4 regions of the Ruegeria sp. YS9 genome follow, and region 1 is predicted to be linked to each of the others. Evidence: riboswitches for the same ligand, from Rfam matches in the RefSeq annotation. Region 1 holds a riboswitch; each other region holds the start of a gene.
The links. Region 1 has a riboswitch for cobalamin ahead of NOR97_RS04495 (DUF1636 domain-containing protein). Riboswitches for the same ligand answer to the same signal wherever they lie in the genome.
Positions count from the first base shown of each region.

Region 2: another riboswitch for cobalamin. It lies ahead of NOR97_RS18665 (DUF1636 domain-containing protein); the one in region 1 lies ahead of NOR97_RS04495 (DUF1636 domain-containing protein).
Region 3: another riboswitch for cobalamin. It lies ahead of NOR97_RS17550 (DUF4198 domain-containing protein); the one in region 1 lies ahead of NOR97_RS04495 (DUF1636 domain-containing protein).
Region 4: another riboswitch for cobalamin. It lies ahead of NOR97_RS13235 (hypothetical protein); the one in region 1 lies ahead of NOR97_RS04495 (DUF1636 domain-containing protein).

Region 1 is NZ_CP102409.1:868,801-873,011, reverse strand. Features, by position in the region: gene NOR97_RS04500 (SLC13 family permease) at 21-1,877, shown strand; cobalamin riboswitch at 2,104-2,311, shown strand; gene NOR97_RS04495 (DUF1636 domain-containing protein) at 2,403-2,777, shown strand; gene cobW (cobalamin biosynthesis protein CobW) at 2,779-3,834, shown strand; gene cobN (cobaltochelatase subunit CobN) at 3,840-4,211, shown strand, end outside.
Region 2 is NZ_CP102410.1:519,217-523,427, forward strand. Features, by position in the region: gene NOR97_RS18650 (glucokinase) at 1-67, shown strand, start outside; gene NOR97_RS18655 (carbohydrate kinase) at 108-1,034, shown strand; gene NOR97_RS18660 (D-lyxose/D-mannose family sugar isomerase) at 1,051-1,716, shown strand; cobalamin riboswitch at 1,816-2,013, shown strand; gene NOR97_RS18665 (DUF1636 domain-containing protein) at 2,110-2,466, shown strand; gene NOR97_RS18670 (ABC transporter ATP-binding protein) at 2,463-3,236, shown strand; gene NOR97_RS18675 (ABC transporter substrate-binding protein) at 3,253-4,203, shown strand; gene NOR97_RS18680 (iron ABC transporter permease) at 4,205-4,211, shown strand, end outside.
Region 3 is NZ_CP102410.1:262,718-266,928, forward strand. Features, by position in the region: gene NOR97_RS17545 (ROK family transcriptional regulator) at 73-1,197, shown strand; cobalamin riboswitch at 1,322-1,521, shown strand; gene NOR97_RS17550 (DUF4198 domain-containing protein) at 1,652-2,437, shown strand; gene cbiM (cobalt transporter CbiM) at 2,444-3,055, shown strand; gene NOR97_RS17560 (cobalt ABC transporter permease) at 3,052-3,627, shown strand; gene cbiQ (cobalt ECF transporter T component CbiQ) at 3,627-4,211, shown strand, end outside.
Region 4 is NZ_CP102409.1:2,614,946-2,619,156, forward strand. Features, by position in the region: gene rsgA (ribosome small subunit-dependent GTPase A) at 1-604, shown strand, start outside; gene NOR97_RS13230 (hypothetical protein) at 644-1,564, opposite strand; cobalamin riboswitch at 1,635-1,857, shown strand; gene NOR97_RS13235 (hypothetical protein) at 1,948-2,367, shown strand; gene NOR97_RS13240 (dual specificity protein phosphatase family protein) at 2,348-2,860, opposite strand; gene NOR97_RS13245 (DNA polymerase III subunit gamma/tau) at 3,031-4,211, shown strand, end outside.

The DNA of each region.
Region 1 (4,211 bases):
ACATTGCCTTTACCTTCGAGATGGGGGTCGTTTGCACCCTTCTGGCTTTCACCGTTTTCTTGTTCGTTTCCGAGATCATCAGGATCGACCTTTCCGCCATATTGGTTCTGGTTCTCATAGGTTTGCTCAGCTACGCGCCCGGGCTGGGAAATCTGGCGGATGTCACCCTTCTGTTCGACGGCTTCGCATCCAATGCCGTCATCTCGATCATAGCGGTCATGATCGTCGGGGCTGGTCTGGACAAGACGGGGATCATGAACAAGGTGGCTGCCGTCATCCTCAAATACGGCGGCAAATCGGAAGGCAGGGTCGTTCCCATCATCTCCGGAACCGTTGGCGTCATTTCCTCGTTCATGCAGAATGTCGGCGCCGCTGCTCTGTTTCTTCCCGTTGTCAGCCGAATATCTTCACGGTCAGGTATACCGCTGTCGCGCCTGCTGATGCCGATGGGATTCTGCGCCATTCTGGGCGGCACAATGACAATGGTCGGGTCGTCTCCTCTTATCCTGCTGAACGATCTGATCCTGACGGCAAATGACAGTCTGCCGACCTCTCAGAAAATGGAGCCCTTCGGCCTGTTTTCGGTCACGCCGATCGGTGCGGTTCTGATCCTGACCGGAATTGGTTACTTTCTGCTGTTGGGACGCTGGGTTTTGCCCGAGGCTGAAGAGCCTGACAATACGGGTACCGGACAAGGGACACAGGAATACCTGCAAAGGGTCTATGGCCTCAAAGCCGATGTGTTCGAAGTCGTGGTGCCCGAGGACAGCCCCCTGGTCGGCAAGATTCTGGCCGACATCAACCACGAAAACCACCTGTACATCATTTCCACCTTCTATCGCGGCAAAACCTCGATGGTTCAGGTTTTGACAGCGGAAATTGCAGCGCCGTGTCGGCTGGCCATCGTCGGCCGCCGTTGGGAGGTCGAGAAATTCGCCGAGAAATACGGGCTGACCGTTCTTCCCGACTTGGACGTTTTCGTCGAAGAGTTCGCCCCAACCAATGCAGGCGTGGCCGAGGTGGTCATCACGCCCGACAGCAAGCTGATCGGCAAATGCCCCCGCGAGCTTTTGTTTCGCAAGACCTACGGGATGTCGCTGCTGGCCATTCACCGCGGCGAAGAGACGCTGAGCCATGTCGAGACCGAGGATCACGAATCCACTCAGATCGGGCTCGAAAAGTTTCAGGCGGGCGACATGCTCGTGGCGCATACCAGATGGGACAACCTGATGCGGATCAAACGAGATCCGGATTTCGTCGTTGTGACAACGGACTTTCCACAGGACGAGCTGAGGCCGCAAAAAGTCGGCTGGGCCCTGGCATTTTTCGCCATTTCGCTGTCGTTGATCCTGTTCACGGATGTCCGGCTTTCACTCTGCCTTCTTACCGGAGCGGTGGGCATGATGTTGACTCGTGTGCTCAGCGTGGATGAGGCATACCGCGCGGTCGGCTGGAACACCGTTTTCCTGCTCGCCTGCCTCATACCGTTGGGACAAGCCGTACAGAACACAGGCACCGCTGCGTGGATCGCCCAGCAGATCATGATAATTCTGGACGGCTGGCCGCTATGGTCGCTGCAAACCGGCATCGCCATTCTGGCGACGGCCTTTTCTTTGGTCATGTCAAATGTGGGGGCCACGGTTCTGCTGGTGCCTCTGGCGGTATCGATTGCGATAGCGGCTGGCGGGAATCCGGCCGTCTTTGCCCTGACCGTCGCCATTTCCACATCGAACAGCTTCATCATCCCAACCCATCAGGTAAACGCCTTGATCATGGGGCCGGCAGGATACAAGGTGATGGATTTCGTGCGGTCCGGAGGGATCATGACTGTGCTGTTTCTGGTCGTCTCGCTGCTCATGATCAACGTCATTTATTAGCGCGAGAGGATCCGGGGTATTCGGTGTTCTTTTCCCATCATCGGGACAGGTTCCCTTGAGCCACCCGCTCACCACAGTGTACGACCCTGGCAGAGATACCGTTGGTCTCTGGGCCCATCTCAGGCTGAACCCCGCACGACATGCCGCCCATCGACGCCCACAGGTCGCTTTCTACTCCTCTGCATCATTGTTGCGCGCGACTCGCTTGACAAGCAGGCCAGCGGTGCCGCATGTCCCTTTCGTTGGTGTCGGTGACAGCCGATGAAAAGGGAATGCGTCAACGGTCATGCCGCCAAACGCAGCCGCCCCCGCGACCGTGAACGGAGAGGATGCCCAATGCCACTGGCCCGAAAGCCGGGAAGGCGGGACATCCGACAGAGGCCCGCCTCTGGCATCCGCAAGCCGGGAGACCTGCCAACAACCGAAGTTGAAACCGGGCGGGGTGTTCCGGTGTCGGGTCCATGACCAATCGTGGCCCGCATGAAACCCCGTCCCCCGCGAAGAGGATTTGGGGGGATGAGAGACATGACCGAGACCGCACCAGTCGAGTTGCTGGTCTGTACCACCTGCCGTCGCGGCCTGCCTGTCGAAGATGACGCGCAACGCCCGGGCGCTTTATTGCACAAGGCCCTGGAACAGGCGGACCTGCCCGACGGTGTCACCCTGAAAGCCGTTGAATGCCTGTCAAACTGCGATCAAGGCTGTTCGATCGTATTGCGCGGCGGGCCGGGCCGCTGGACCTTCGTGTACGAAAACCTGAGCGAAACAGATCATGTCGACGTCATTGTCGACGGTGCGACCAAGTATCTGGCCACTGAAGATGGTTTGGTGAAATGGCGCGAACGCCCCGAACATTTTCGCAAGAACTGTGCCTCGCGCATTCCCCCGATTGGAGCCTGACATGTCGAACCTCGAAAAACTCCCCGTCACAGTGATCACCGGCTTTCTTGGCTCGGGCAAAACCACTTTGGTGCGTCACCTGATGCAGAACCCGCAGGGCAAGCGCCTTGCTGTCGTGGTCAACGAGTTCGGCGATGTAGGCGTCGATGGCGACATCCTGAAATCCTGCGCCATCCCGGATTGCCCGGCGGAAAACATCATGGAACTGGCCAATGGCTGCATCTGCTGCACCGTGGCCGATGATTTCATTCCCACCATCGAGGCTCTGATGGCGCTGGACCCGCGCCCGGATCACATCCTGATCGAAACCTCGGGACTGGCGCTTCCCAAACCATTGCTCAAGGCGTTCGACTGGCCCGATATCCGTTCCAGGATCACCGTGGACGGCGTGATTGCCCTGGCCGATGCCGAGGCCGTGGCCGCCGGTCGTTTCGCGCCCAATGTCGAAGCGGTGGACGCCCAGCGCATGGCCGATGACTCGATCGACCACGAAACGCCCCTGTCCGAGGTGTTCGAGGATCAGATCTCGTGCGCCGACATCATCCTGCTGACCAAGCCCGACCTCGCCGGCCCCGAAGGCGTGGCGAAGGCGCGCGAGATCATCGCAGCCGAGGCGCCGCGCCCCCTGCCCGTGGTCGAAGTGGCCGAAGGTGCCGTGGACGTTCGCGTCGTGTTGGGTCTGGAAGCCGCCGCCGAGGATGACATGGACGCCCGACCCTCGCATCACGACGGCCACCATGATCACGAGCATGACGATTTCGAAAGCATCATCGTCGAGTTGCCCGAGCAAGCCGATCCGACCCAACTGGTGGCCAATATCGAGCGTCTGGCGAACGAGCTGAACATCCTGCGGGTCAAAGGGTATGCTGCCGTTCAGGGCAAACCCATGCGCCTGCTGGTTCAGGCGGTCGGTGCGCGGGTACGGCACCAGTATGACCGTCCGTGGGAACCCGGCGAAGAACGCCGTTCGCGTCTGGTCGTCATCGCCGAGCATGACGATATCAAAGAGGCGGAAATCCGCGAAATCCTCGTGGGTGTGCGTGAGGCTGCCGAGTAAGACCCATGCACGTCGTCTTCCGCGAAAGTCACGGGCTCGAGGAAACCGAGACCCCGACCGATCTGGGCCAGAGCCCGGCGGATCTGGTGGTGCTGTCCTTTTCGGACAGCGACCTGGGTGCTTTCGCGGCGGGCTGGCATCGTGGTGGCGGGCCCGAGGGGCGGATGCCCTCGTTGCGGCTGGCCAACCTGACGGCGCTGAAACACCCCCTGTCGGTCGATACCTATGTCGAACAGACGTTGGAGGGCGCCAAGGGCATTCTGATCCGTCTGATCGGCGGGGTTCCCTACTGGTCCTACGGGTTGCAGCAGGTGCTGGCGCTGGCACAGGCCAAAGGCATCGCGCTGGCGGTGCTGCCCGCCGACGGGCGCGAGGAC
Region 2 (4,211 bases), on a different replicon from region 1:
GTCTGAACAGGCAGAGTTCGGGATCATCGGCGCAAACAACTTCTGCAAGAACGCGCTGCGACAGTAACCAGCCAAACCGAAATTTCTATTCCGAGAAGGACCAAGACATGATCCTGTGCTGTGGTGAAGCGCTGATAGATATGATCTCAGAACCGACCGTGTCGGGTGCACTGGGCTTTGTGCCACATACCGGTGGTGCAGTTCTGAACACAGCCGTCGCGATGGGACGTCTGGGTGTTCCGGTTGGGATGCTGACAGGTTTGTCATCGGACATGTTCGGCCAGCAATTGATCGATGCGCTGAAAGCCAGTCATGTGGACACGACACATGTGATCATCTCGGACCGTCCTACCACGCTTGCCTTTGTGCAGCTCTCGGAAGGGCACGCGACTTACAGCTTTGTTGATGAAAACACCGCGGGCCGGATGTTGCTGCCAGAAGACATGCCCGATCAGCTTCCTGCTGTCTCAGCCCTGTATCTCGGCGGAATCAGCCTTGCCTGTGAACCTTGCGCAGATGCCTATGCCGCCCTTCTGGACCGCCACGGTTCCGACCGGGCGGTGATGCTGGATCCGAATATCCGCCCGGGTTTCATCAAGGATCAAACCCGGTTCAGAGCGCGTTTGAACCGCATGATCTCACAAGCGGATATCGTCAAGGTTTCAGACGAGGACCTGGACTGGATCATTCCGGGCGCTGAATCCGAAGACGCGAAGGCGTCTGTGCTGTTGCAGGCGGGTCCTTCCGTTGTCATCGTCACGCGTGGCAGCGACGGGGCGCACGGCTATCTGGCGGATGGTTCCGAAGTCTCGGTTCCTGTGAAGCCCGTTGAAGTGGTCGACACGATCGGCGCAGGTGACACGTTCAACGCCGGCGTCCTGACCGGTCTCAGCCGTGCAGGGCATCTGACCAAATCAGGTCTGCGCGGATTGACGGCTGAAAGCCTGCAAGCAGCCATGGAGCTGGGCGCTGACGTGGCGGCCGTGACCGTTTCCCGAGCCGGGGCGGAACCCCCCTGGGCGCACGAGCTTTGACCTGCGGGATGGCATGATGAAACGATCCGAAATCAACCGTATCAAGACCCAGGCACAAGCATTCATTCAGTCCTTCGGTGCCGTGTTGCCACCCTTTGCGGATTGGTCGCCCGAGAAAATGCGCAGCCCTCTGGCGGAAACGATCCGCGGCCGCGGGCTGGGATGGGACATAACCGATTACGCACAAGGCCGTTTCGACGAACTTGGACTGTTTCTGTTCACTCTGCGCAATGGCGAGGCGAAGGATCTGAAATCCGGGCGCGGGATGCTCTATGCGGAGAAACTACTGATCTCGAAAGACAATCAGCTTTCTCCGATGCACCGGCATATCGTCAAGGCAGAAGACATCATAAACCGGGGCGGCGGCGACCTCGTTCTGGAAATCCATGCCTCGGATCCAAACGGTGGCGTCGACCGCGACAACCCGGTGACGGTCCCAAGCGATGCCTGCCCTGTAACCTTGCAACCCGGAGAACACTTGCGGCTGAAGCCGGGGCAAAGCGTAACTTTGATGCCCGGCATCTGGCACGCTTTCTGGGCCGAGCGCGGCGATTGCCTTATTGGCGAGGTATCGACCGTGAATGACGACCGTACGGACAATGTGTTCGAAGAGCCGATCCCACGGTTTTCGAAGGTCGAGGAAGATACCGATCCGGATTTTCTTCTTGTATCAGACTATTGACACCGTTCGGTCCGGGCTGGCGCAGCAGGATCGCTGGCTCAACTGTTGCAATTCCATCCACCACCCTTTCGCCTGCCGCTTGACAAGTCTGGCATAGCCGGACTAGCTGAGCGGGATGGTTCCGTAAGGGATGAAAATGGGAACACGGTGCGGCGCTGGAATGTGCCAAGTCCGTGACTGCCCCCGCAACTGTAAGCGGAGAGCGACGCCACTTCACCACTGACCCGTATGGGTTGGGAAGGTGGGCCGAGCCTTGACCCGCAAGTCAGGAGACCTGCCATCGCATGGTAACCAACCCGGGGCGGGGCGTCCCCGAAGGAGGCTTGATGGCGCGTTTGCGTAATATCTGGGTATGTGCCCTCTGTCTGCATCTGGCAAACGACGGAGACGGCAATGACCTGCTATTCTGATCACTACGTTCTGATCTGTTCAACATGTCAGGGGACGATGCCTGCCGAGGCTGCGCAAGACGCGCTGGATGCTCAGCTGCCTGACGGTTTTGAAACCCGAATGGTGGCCTGTATGGCAGGTTGTGAACGGGCCATGACCGTCGGATTTCAGGCCGCAGGCAAAGCGCAGTACCTGTTCGGCGACATTAAGACATCACACGACCTGGATGCCCTGGTCGAATTCGCGACCCAGTTCGGCGACAGCGACGATGGCTGGACCAGCGCTTCGGACCGCCCTCCTGCCCTTTTCGCAAAGACCCTGTCGCGAATACCCGCTTTGCCATCCCGAGGGACATCATGAGCTTTCTGGTTGCCGAGGATCTGGAGTACTACGCGCTCAATGGTGATATCCTGTTGCAGGATGTATCCTTTCGTCTGGAAGAAGGATCAATTCTGGCAATCGCCGGGCCGAACGGCGCCGGTAAGACCACTCTATTGAAACTGCTGTGCGGGATTGAACGGATTGCCTTGGGTGATGTTTGGATAGAAGGCCAAAGCCTTCGTACCCTGTCCGCCCGCCAACGCGCCCGCTCCATTGCTGTGGTCGGACAGCAGGAAATGCCCGACGGACGGATGCGCCTGCAAGACTACGTTGCGCTGGGACAAATCCCGATTCAGGGCGAACGTTCGGTGGCTCAGCACAAGGCTGATCTTGAACGGGTGCTGACGACGACCGAGCTGTCGCATTTTGCCAACAAGACGATGGGTCAACTGTCGGGCGGAGAACGTCAGCGCGCACATATCGCGCGCGCGCTGGCCCAGAATCCGTCGTTGCTGTTTCTGGACGAGCCAACCAACCATCTGGACCCCGATGCCAAGGGGCACATGCTGTCTCTGGTCGCTGATCTGGGGGTAACGGTCGTCATGATCGTCCATGATCTGGTCATGATCCCGGAATTCGCCAGCCATGTGGCGTTGATGAAAGCCACGCGTCTGACAGGGTTCGGGCCTGTTGGCGAAGTTCTGACCCCAGACCGGGTGCGTGAGACATTCGGCGTGGATTATCTGTGCTTTCAGCACGAAGGCCGCATGATCCCCGCACTGGATATCCGAAAACGGAAACTGTCATAATAACAGGAGCTTACATATGATGCAGAAACTCTGGCCAGTGGTCGTCTTCGCTGGCTTGGCAAGTGGGGTGGCAGCAGAGGGCGTCACCGTGGACAATTGCGGCGAACCGCTGGCTTTTGACTCGGCGCCGGAACGTCTGGTCGTGCATGACATGAACATGACGGATATGGCCTTTGCGCTCGGCCTTCAGGACAAGATCGTGGGGCTTACCGGAATTACCGGCTGGTACAAAACAAGCCCTGATTTTGATGCTCAGCGTGGCGATATCCCAGAGCTTGCCCCCAAATACCCGACCATTGAAAACCTTGTGGCCGTCGAACCCGATCTGTTTTTTGCCGGTTGGTACTATGGCATGAAACCCGGCGGTGACGTCACGCCCGACACGCTGGAACCCTTTGGTATCAAGACCATGATCCTGTCCGAAAGCTGCGTGCATCTGGACAAGGATCGCCCCGAGGCCAGCATGAACCTGTTGTTTGATGACGTTCTGCGTCTGGGCACGGTCATGCAGGTCGAGGACAAGGCCGAGGCGCTGGTTGCCCGCTGGAAGGACCAACTGTCCGCCATCGAAGCAAAAACAGCCGATCTGGCAAAGCCCCGCGTGTTCCTGCTGGACGGGCCGGCCGATGCTCCGTTTACCGCCGGCAAGTTCGCCATTCCCGATGCAATGATCGCAGCCGCGGGTGGCGAGAGCGTGACGCATGATCTGGATACCAGCTGGGGCCGCACGTCGTGGGAGGCCGTCGCCGCGGCCAACCCGGAATTTCTGGTGCTGCTCGACTATCAGTCCGGCAACGGCGCAGAGGACACTTTCCAGTTCCTCAAGGATCACCCGGTGATGTCACAAACGGACGCGGTAAAGAACGAGCGCTGGATTGGCCTGCGTTACGAGGAACTGACGCCCGGTCCGGCAAATATCGAGGCGATCGAGAAGATGGCGAAGGCGATGCACCCGGAGATCAACTGATATGGTCC
Region 3 (4,211 bases), on a different replicon from region 1:
CCGGAAAAATCATCACGGAAAAATTCGATTGGTTCACAGGGGTCAGTGGTGCGCGGAACCAATCAAAGCGGCATGCGGGCCCGCAACGAACGGCTGGTGTTGTCGCTTGTCCGACGTCATCAGGCCCTTGCGAAGTCCGAACTCGCGCGCATGACGGGACTGTCGGCACAAACGGTTTCCGTCATCATGCGTCAATTGGAAAAGGATGGGTTGCTTCTGCGCGGTGAACCGGTCCGCGGGAAAGTCGGGCAACCTTCCGTTCCCATGCGTCTCAACCCGGATGGTGCGTTTTTCTTTGGGCTCAAGGTCGGGCGCCGCAGTACCGAGCTGGTTTTGACTGACTTTGTGGGAAACGTGCGGCAACGCAAGCGGCGAACCTATGACTATCCAACGCCGAAAGCCACTTTGGAGTTTTCCACGCAGAGTCTGGGCAAAATGATGTCATCCATGTCGCCCGAGGCCAAAGGCAGGATTGCGGGTCTTGGAATTGCCATGCCGTTCTACCTGTGGGACTGGGCCCAGGCCCTTCAGGTTCCTCAGGAAGAAATGGACCCGTGGCGCGTATCAGACCTGAAGGCTGACCTGGCTGGTCGCCTCGATATGCCGGTTTTTCTGCAAAATGACGCAACGGCGGCTTGTGGTGCGGAACTGGTATTCGGTCCGGCCGATGGACCAAGGGATTTTCTGTATTTCTATATCGGGTTTTTCATTGGCGGCGGTGTGGTTCTCAATGGCGCGATCTTTTCGGGGCGTGGAAACTCGGGGGCGATCGGCCCCCTGCCTGTGCCGGATGGTACGGGCGGTGTCAGGCCGCTTATCGACGTGGCCAGCCTTTATGTGCTCGAGCGTGCGATCACGACAGCAGGGGCGACCTCGCAGTCTTTATGGGAAACGACCGAACGTTGGGATGTGCCAAATGTTCAACTGGAAAACTGGTTGAAACGGACGGCGAGCGGGATTGCCCATGCGATTGTCTCATCCTGTAGCCTGATAGATTTCGAATGCGTGAAGATTGACGGCTGGATGCCGCAGGACATCAAGGCGCGTTTGGTTGAAATGGTCGAAGACAAACTGTCCAAGCTGAACCTGACCGGTCTTGAGCGCCCCGTGGTGCTGGAAGGGACCGTGGGCCCGGAAGCACGCTCACTGGGCGCGGCAAGCCTGCCGTTGTCGGAACGGTATCTTTCAGAAGCTTAGGCATGAAATCATCCTGCTGCCTTGGATTTTTCACGAAGTCGATTTACCCGCCCGAACTGCCGAATTCAGCATTTTTTCGACGGCCACGGCACATTTTCGTTGACCGAGGGCTGAGTTGTCTGGCAAGCCGCTCGGCATGTCCGGTTCCGGGGCTTGCTCTGGAATCAATAGGGAATGCGGTGCGGGCTCAGGCCCAATTCCGCAACTGCACCCGCAACTGTAAGCGGCGAGCAGGGCTGAAACGCCACTGGGGTTTGCCCGGGAAGGCCAGTCCAACGCTTTGACCCGCAAGTCAGGATACCTGCCGGACATGTGCCCTCTAACGGGCACTCCTAATCGGCGACGGGATGTGCGTCGGACCAGGATGCCTGAAAGGGTAATTTGGCGTCGAATGTCCCGTGGTCAAAACGAATTTCGCGCCGGGATTGGCGCGACGGGACAAGGACGACTGTTCATGAAAACGCTGCTCAGTGCAGCCGCTGCCGTGATGGCACTTCCTGCCATGGCAAATGCGCATTTCCTTTTGGAATACACCACCGACACCATGATCGAGAAACCGGGTGATGTGCCGGTCAAGCTGGTTTTCTGGCATCCGTTCGAAAACGGCCATGTCATGGATCTGGAAAAGCCGCAGGAATTCTATGTGATCCACAACGGTGAAAAGACCGATTTGCTGGATACGCTGGAACCTATCCGGTTCACCGGCGGGCAAAACGAGGGCGCGGCGTTCAAAGGCAGTGTCCCGGTCAAACGGTCGGGTGACTATGTGCTGGTGACGGTTCCTCAGCCTTACTATGAGGAATCCGAAGACATCTATATCCAACAGCTCACCAAAGCCTTCCTGAACCGCAACGAATTACCGACCGACTGGATGAATCCCGTGGGTCTGCCGACCGAGATTATCCCGCTGAACAAGCCGACCAACATCATCGCGGGTTCAACCTTCACGGGCCGTGTGCTGGCTGATGGTCAGCCGGTTGCGGGGGCCGAGATCGAGATCGAATACATGGCCGCCGAACCCGACATGGACAGCGCGGCCGCTTCTGCACCGAAAGTGTCCCCTATGCCGGGTGGTGCGGTGGTCGCCATATCTGACGACAACGGGTATTTTTCGTTCGGCGTTCCAAAAGCCGGCTACTGGGGTTTCGCAGCACTTGGTTCCGGTCCGGCAACCGAACATGAGGGCAAAGAACTCAGCCAGGATGCGGTGATCTGGATTCGCGCCTGGGATCTGGAGTAACCCCGAATGCACATCGTCGACGGAGCCCTTTCCAACCCGGTTGTTGTTGGCGGCGCCATAGCGGCCGCGGGCGGGATCGCCATGGGTCTCAGGTCTCTGGATCTTGATCGCATCCCCACTGCCGGTGTGCTGTCAGCCAGTTTCTTCGTAGCATCGTTGATCCACGTACCCATTGGTCCGTCGTCGGTCCATTTGATCCTCAACGGCATGGCCGGGCTGCTGCTTGGTTGGGCCGCATTCCCGGCTTTGTTCGTCGGGCTTTTGTTACAGGCGGTCTTTTTCGGCTTTGGCGGGTTGACGGTGCTGGGGATCAACACCGTCAATATCGCCCTGCCCGCGGTGGTGGCCGGAATGCTGTTCGGTCGTCTGATCGCGCGCGGGACACCTTTGCATGGTGCGATTTGGGGTGGTGTCGGCGGCGCATTTGCAATTGCGGCGACAACCGGCATGGTCGCGATTTCCCTGGCGCTGTCGGGGGATGAGTTCCTGCCCGCTGCCAAGCTTGTTTTCTTCGCCCATATTCCAGTCATGGCCATCGAGGCGATTTTGACCGGGTTCGCCGTCTTGTTGGCGCGCAAGGTCAAGCCCGAACTGTTTTTCAGAGGAGCAACCACATGAAACATCTGGTTGTCATACTGGCTGTGTGCTGTGCGCCCGTGCCTGCCCTGGCGCACAAGGTCATAGCCGGCGTTTTCGAGTCGGGAGACGTGATCGAGGGCGAGATCGGCTTTTCCAACGGTGATATGGCAAGCGGGACCGAGGTCATTGTCACCGGCCCGGACGGGGCCGAGCTGGGTCGATCGGTCACGGATGCGGACGGTTTCTTTGTCTACACGCCGACCTCGGCCGTGGCGCACACCTTCTTTGCTGACCTTGGCGCCGGGCATGTGGCCGAAGTCACGATGTCTGCCGAAGATGTCGCGCGGGTTCTGGGTGTTGCCGTGGCAGAAACCGGAGACTCGTCTTCGGCTGCTTTGACACCGGCCAGCGGTTCGGCGGCTTCTCTCAGCGTCGAAGAACAGCAGGTTATCGCCAAAGCCGTGCGTGATGAATTGCGCCCGCTCAGGCGCGAGATTGCGGCCTATCGCGAACAGAATGACCTGCAAACCATCCTTGGCGGGATCGGGTACATCGTTGGTCTGTTCGGTCTGGGCTTTTACATGGCGGCCCGCCGCAAGCTGGCGTCCTGATGGCACACGTTCTGGGGCACCAAGAAAAAACACTGGCCGAAGCCGGTGACGGGCCGGACGGTCTGATCAGCCAGCTGGATCCCCGGATGCGTATCGTCATGGCGGTTGCTTTTGCTGTCGTGACCGTGGCGCTGTCATCCCTCGGCGCGCTTTGCGTGGCGCTGACAGTGTCGCTTTCGCTTCTGATAGTTTCCCGTCTGCCGTGGCGAAAGACGTTGAAGCGAATGGCCATGATGGATGGGTTCATCCTGTTCATGCTGGTCCTGCTGCCCTTTTCCATGCCCGGAGCCCCGATGTTCACGCTTTGGGGATTCCCCGCAAGCTGGCAGGGTTTCTGGAAAGCGGTCGAGATTGCTTTGACCGCCAATGCCGTGATCCTGTCCCTGATGGTTTTGGTCGGCACGATGGAGCCAGTCACTCTGGGTCACGCCTTGCATCGTCTGCGGTGCCCGGAAAAGCTGGTTTACCTGCTGATGTTCACGATCCGGTATATCGAGGTGTTGCGGGAAGAATACCTGCGCTTGCGCGCCGCCATGAAGGTGCGCGGTTTTCGGCCAGCAACAAACTGGCACACATATCGCAGC
Region 4 (4,211 bases), 1.5 Mb from region 1:
ATCGGCGGACCCTGACAGTTTCACGGGACAGGTACAATCATTGGACCCGTTCCTGACGGTTCTGGCGATCAACGCGCTGGACCCGGCAGAGGTTGAAAAGGTTCTGTCCTGGTGCCCCAAAAGCCAGACCGGAGCGCTGGTTGGCTCGTCGGGCGTTGGCAAGACGACGCTTGCCAATACCATGACCGGTCAGGATCTCGCCACCTCGGACATTCGCGAGGATGACGCGCGGGGCCGGCACACGACGACCGCTCGGGCACTGCACCGGATGCGCAACGGCGGCTGGTTGATCGATACACCCGGTATGCGCGCGTTGCGCCTGCTGGACGCTCAGGACGGGATCGACGACGTTTTCTCGGACCTTGCCGCGTTGAGCCGGGACTGCCGTTTTTCGGATTGCCAGCACAACTCCGAGCCCGGATGTGCCGTGCAAAAGGCGATCAGCCACGGCACGCTTGACCCGGCTCGATTGGACCGGTGGCGCAAGCTTCGGCGCGAAGATCAGCGCAACTCAGAAACTGTCGCGCAGTCCCGGGCGCGGGACAAAGCGTTCGGCAAGATGGTCCGTGGCGTCATGAAGGAAAAGAAGCTTCGCAACCGGTGATGGCAGGACGGTGCCCGGCCCGTCCTGCGCCGCGTCTGGTCAGGCGATCAGTCGCGGCCAAACCGCTGCGTTGCGCCGGGCAAATGCTCCGATATGTCCAACCTCAGGCAACCCGAAATCGGCGGGGCTCAGCAGGTGACGGTTGGCATCGGGGCCGTAAAGGTCCGCAAGCCGCCAAACCGCTTCCGGCGGCACCATCTGGTCGTCCTCGAAGGTGAACAAATCCACGGGCGTTCCAGAATCCTTCCACTGCGCCGCAGGTAACTCATGCCCGATTTCAGGCACATAATTCAAAGGCGCGGTACACCATTTGCGCCACTGCCAATAGACCGATGCCGGCAGGTCCGAGCCAAACCCGATCGCCTTTCCGGGAAGGTAGCCAAGGGCTCGGGCCAAAAGCGGAGCATGGCCGTACCAGAACAACCCCGCCAAACCCCGATAGGGCCACGGATGGTCGCTTAGGGTCACAAGCCCCGAACACACACAGATCATCCGGTCAATCAGATCGATATCCGGTTGCACAGGCCCCAACATCGCGCCGACGGAATGGCCGATGGTCCAGTGTTTCGCATTCGGGTATCGCCGACGCATTTCCGCCCGTGCCGCGGGCATGTCGATCAAGGCCCAATCCGCCATGGTCGCACGCGAATCTTTCAGGCGGCCGGTCAAGGAATGCCCATAATCCCGATAGTCATAGGTCAGGCAGGCCATACCCTTCTCAGCGGCAAGCCATCGTGCGAAATGACGGTAATAATCACGCGGCACACCCGTTGCACTGTTCAGCACGACGACGATTTCGGGCGAAGTCAGCGGGCTATACAATCGGGCGGACAGTGTTTTCTGCCCGGAAGGAAAGCGAAACTCCTCGGTCAATACCGTTTGCTCTGTATCCAACATGATCTCTGGCTTTTCGCTTGGTAAATCCGGTTTCCGAACCTCGACACCCTCGACATTATGCATGAACCTACATCGTATCCAGCATGACCAAGCGTCCGGCCAAAAGATCGGCTTGACTCGATGCGTACTCAAACGCTAGCGGTTGTGTGATGGTTTCCGGCCTCCACAAGGGGTCGGGATGAAAAGGGAACACGGTGCGGTAATGTCTGGTCATGCAGGCAACAACCAAATCCGCGACTGCCCCCGCAACTGTAAGCGGTAAGCGATGCCAAAACACCACTGGCCCGAAAGGCTGGGAAGGTCGGCAAAGCGATGACCCGCAAGTCAGGAGACCTGCCATCGGAAACGAAACCGAAACTCGGGCGGGGTGTCCGGGCAGGTCCTGACGGCATCACGCTGTCCCACCTGTCCCAAATATCCTGTCCACCACGCGCGGAGGGCGCAGGATGATCTGGAAGACAAAAACGCATGAATTCAGTGCAACAGTATGTCAGCGGACGGGCAAAACCTGCCCCGCTTTGGCGCGGCTGGCGCGCTCGATATCCGAAGCCATGACCCAGGCGACCTCGGCCACAAGTGATGATTTCGAGATTGAGGGCAGCAGCAAGCTGTCACATTGCACCGAAGGATGTCATGCAATTTTCCGCGCGCAATCAGACAATATTCGTGTCTTTTGCGGCACGCAGCCCGAAGCCGCAATTGAGCCCCTGAACCTCTATGCCGAATTGGTCTTCGGAAACACGGTCAGTGCGATGCCATCCGGCGTCGTGCAAACCCCACCCTGCGCGATGATCGAAGTTTCCACGATCCGGCCGCGAAAAACCTGTTTGCGCGCCCGCGCAGATTTCAATCTGAGTCCAGACTGACCTGTGCCTGCGCACGCTGCGAGGCCCAGGCCAGTTGCGCATCCGTTTCGACGGCGCAGGGGCGCACCGCCCGCAATCGTTCCAGCGCTGTGTCCGCGCGTTCGCCGCATTCAATCATCAGCCGCAGAACAACCATACCTGACCTGCCACAGCCCCCACGGCAATGCACCAAAACGCGACCTCCTCCTGACAGCGCGTGTCGGGCTGCGGCGCTGACGGACGGCCACGCGTCATCAATCGCCTGTGTCGGCGCTCCGAAATCTTCGATCGGCAGGTGAACCCATCTGCTGGCGCGGCTTTGAATGTCGCTGCCGAAATCCTTCGCCCCATCCTGAAGCATCTCGACATCCGTTGTCATGGATACAACAAGCCCCGGCTGCCAGCCTGCGATCATATCCAGATCGCTGAAATAATCCCCGCCACGTCCGGGCATCGAGGTCAGTGCCAGCGTTCCGCCACCGACTTGCAGGGCGTAGATCACCAACTGCGACATGAAACGTGTCCTCCCCAAAGAACTCTTTACAAAATGAGTCATTAAATCTGCTAACGCAGTTTAGTGCGAAAGCGACTCGTTTCTAAAACAAAAATCATCACACCACGCTGTGGACGCGGGCAACGGTGGCCACTACGCTGTGCCCAAGCCCCGAATCCCAACGAGAAGACATGACAGACAGCTCCAGCCCCGCCTATCAGGTTCTCGCCCGCAAATATCGCCCGGAAACCTTTGCCGATCTGGTGGGTCAGGATGCCATGGTGCGCACCCTGAAAAACGCGTTCGCGGCCGATCGGATCGCGCAGGCTTTCATCATGACCGGCATTCGCGGCACCGGCAAAACCACGACCGCGAGGATCATCGCCAAGGGCATGAATTGCATCGGTCCGGACGGAACCGGCGGCCCCACAACCGAACCCTGCGGTCAGTGCGAACATTGTGTCGCCATCATGGAAGGCCGCCATGTCGACGTGATGGAGATGGACGCCGCCAGCCGCACAGGCGTCAACGATATCCGCGAGATCATCGACAGCGTGCGCTATCGCGCCGCCAGCGCGCGTTACAAGATTTATATCATCGACGAGGTCCACATGCTCTCGACCAGCGCCTTCAACGCGCTGCTCAAGACGTTGGAAGAACCGCCCGCGCATGTGAAGTTCATCTTCGCGACCACTGAAATCCGCAAAGTGCCTGTCACTGTGCTGTCCCGCTGCCAGCGTTTCGACCTGCGCCGGATCGAGCCCGAAGACATGATTGGCCTGCTGCGCAAGATCGCCGAAGCGGAAAACGCCCGGATCGCCGAAGACGCGCTGGCGCTGATCACCCGAGCAGCGGAAGGATCGGCCCGGGACGCGACCTCGTTGCTGGATCAGGCGATTTCGCACGGGGCTGGCGAGACGACCGCCGATCAGGTTCGTGCAATGCTTGGACTGGCAGACCGTGGCCGGGTTATGGACCTTATGGATATGATCCTGCGCGGCGATGCCGCCGGAGCACTTACCGAGTTGAGCGGCCAATACGCCGAAGGCGCGGACCCGCTGGCGGTGCTGCGCGATCTGGCCGAAATCACGCATTGGGTGTCCGTCGTGAAGATCACGCCTGACGCGGCGCAGGACCCGACGGTTTCTCCGGACGAACGGACCCGGGGCCAACAGATGGCCGAGGCTCTGCCGATGCGGGTCCTGACCCGGATGTGGCAAATGCTGCTGAAGGCGCTCGAGGAAGTCTCGGCTGCCCCCAACGCCATGATGGCCGCTGAAATGGCCGTTATCCGCCTGACTCATGTGGCTGATTTGCCCAGTCCCGAAGAACTGATCAAGCGATTGCAGGATACCCCGCCGCTGCCGCCGGG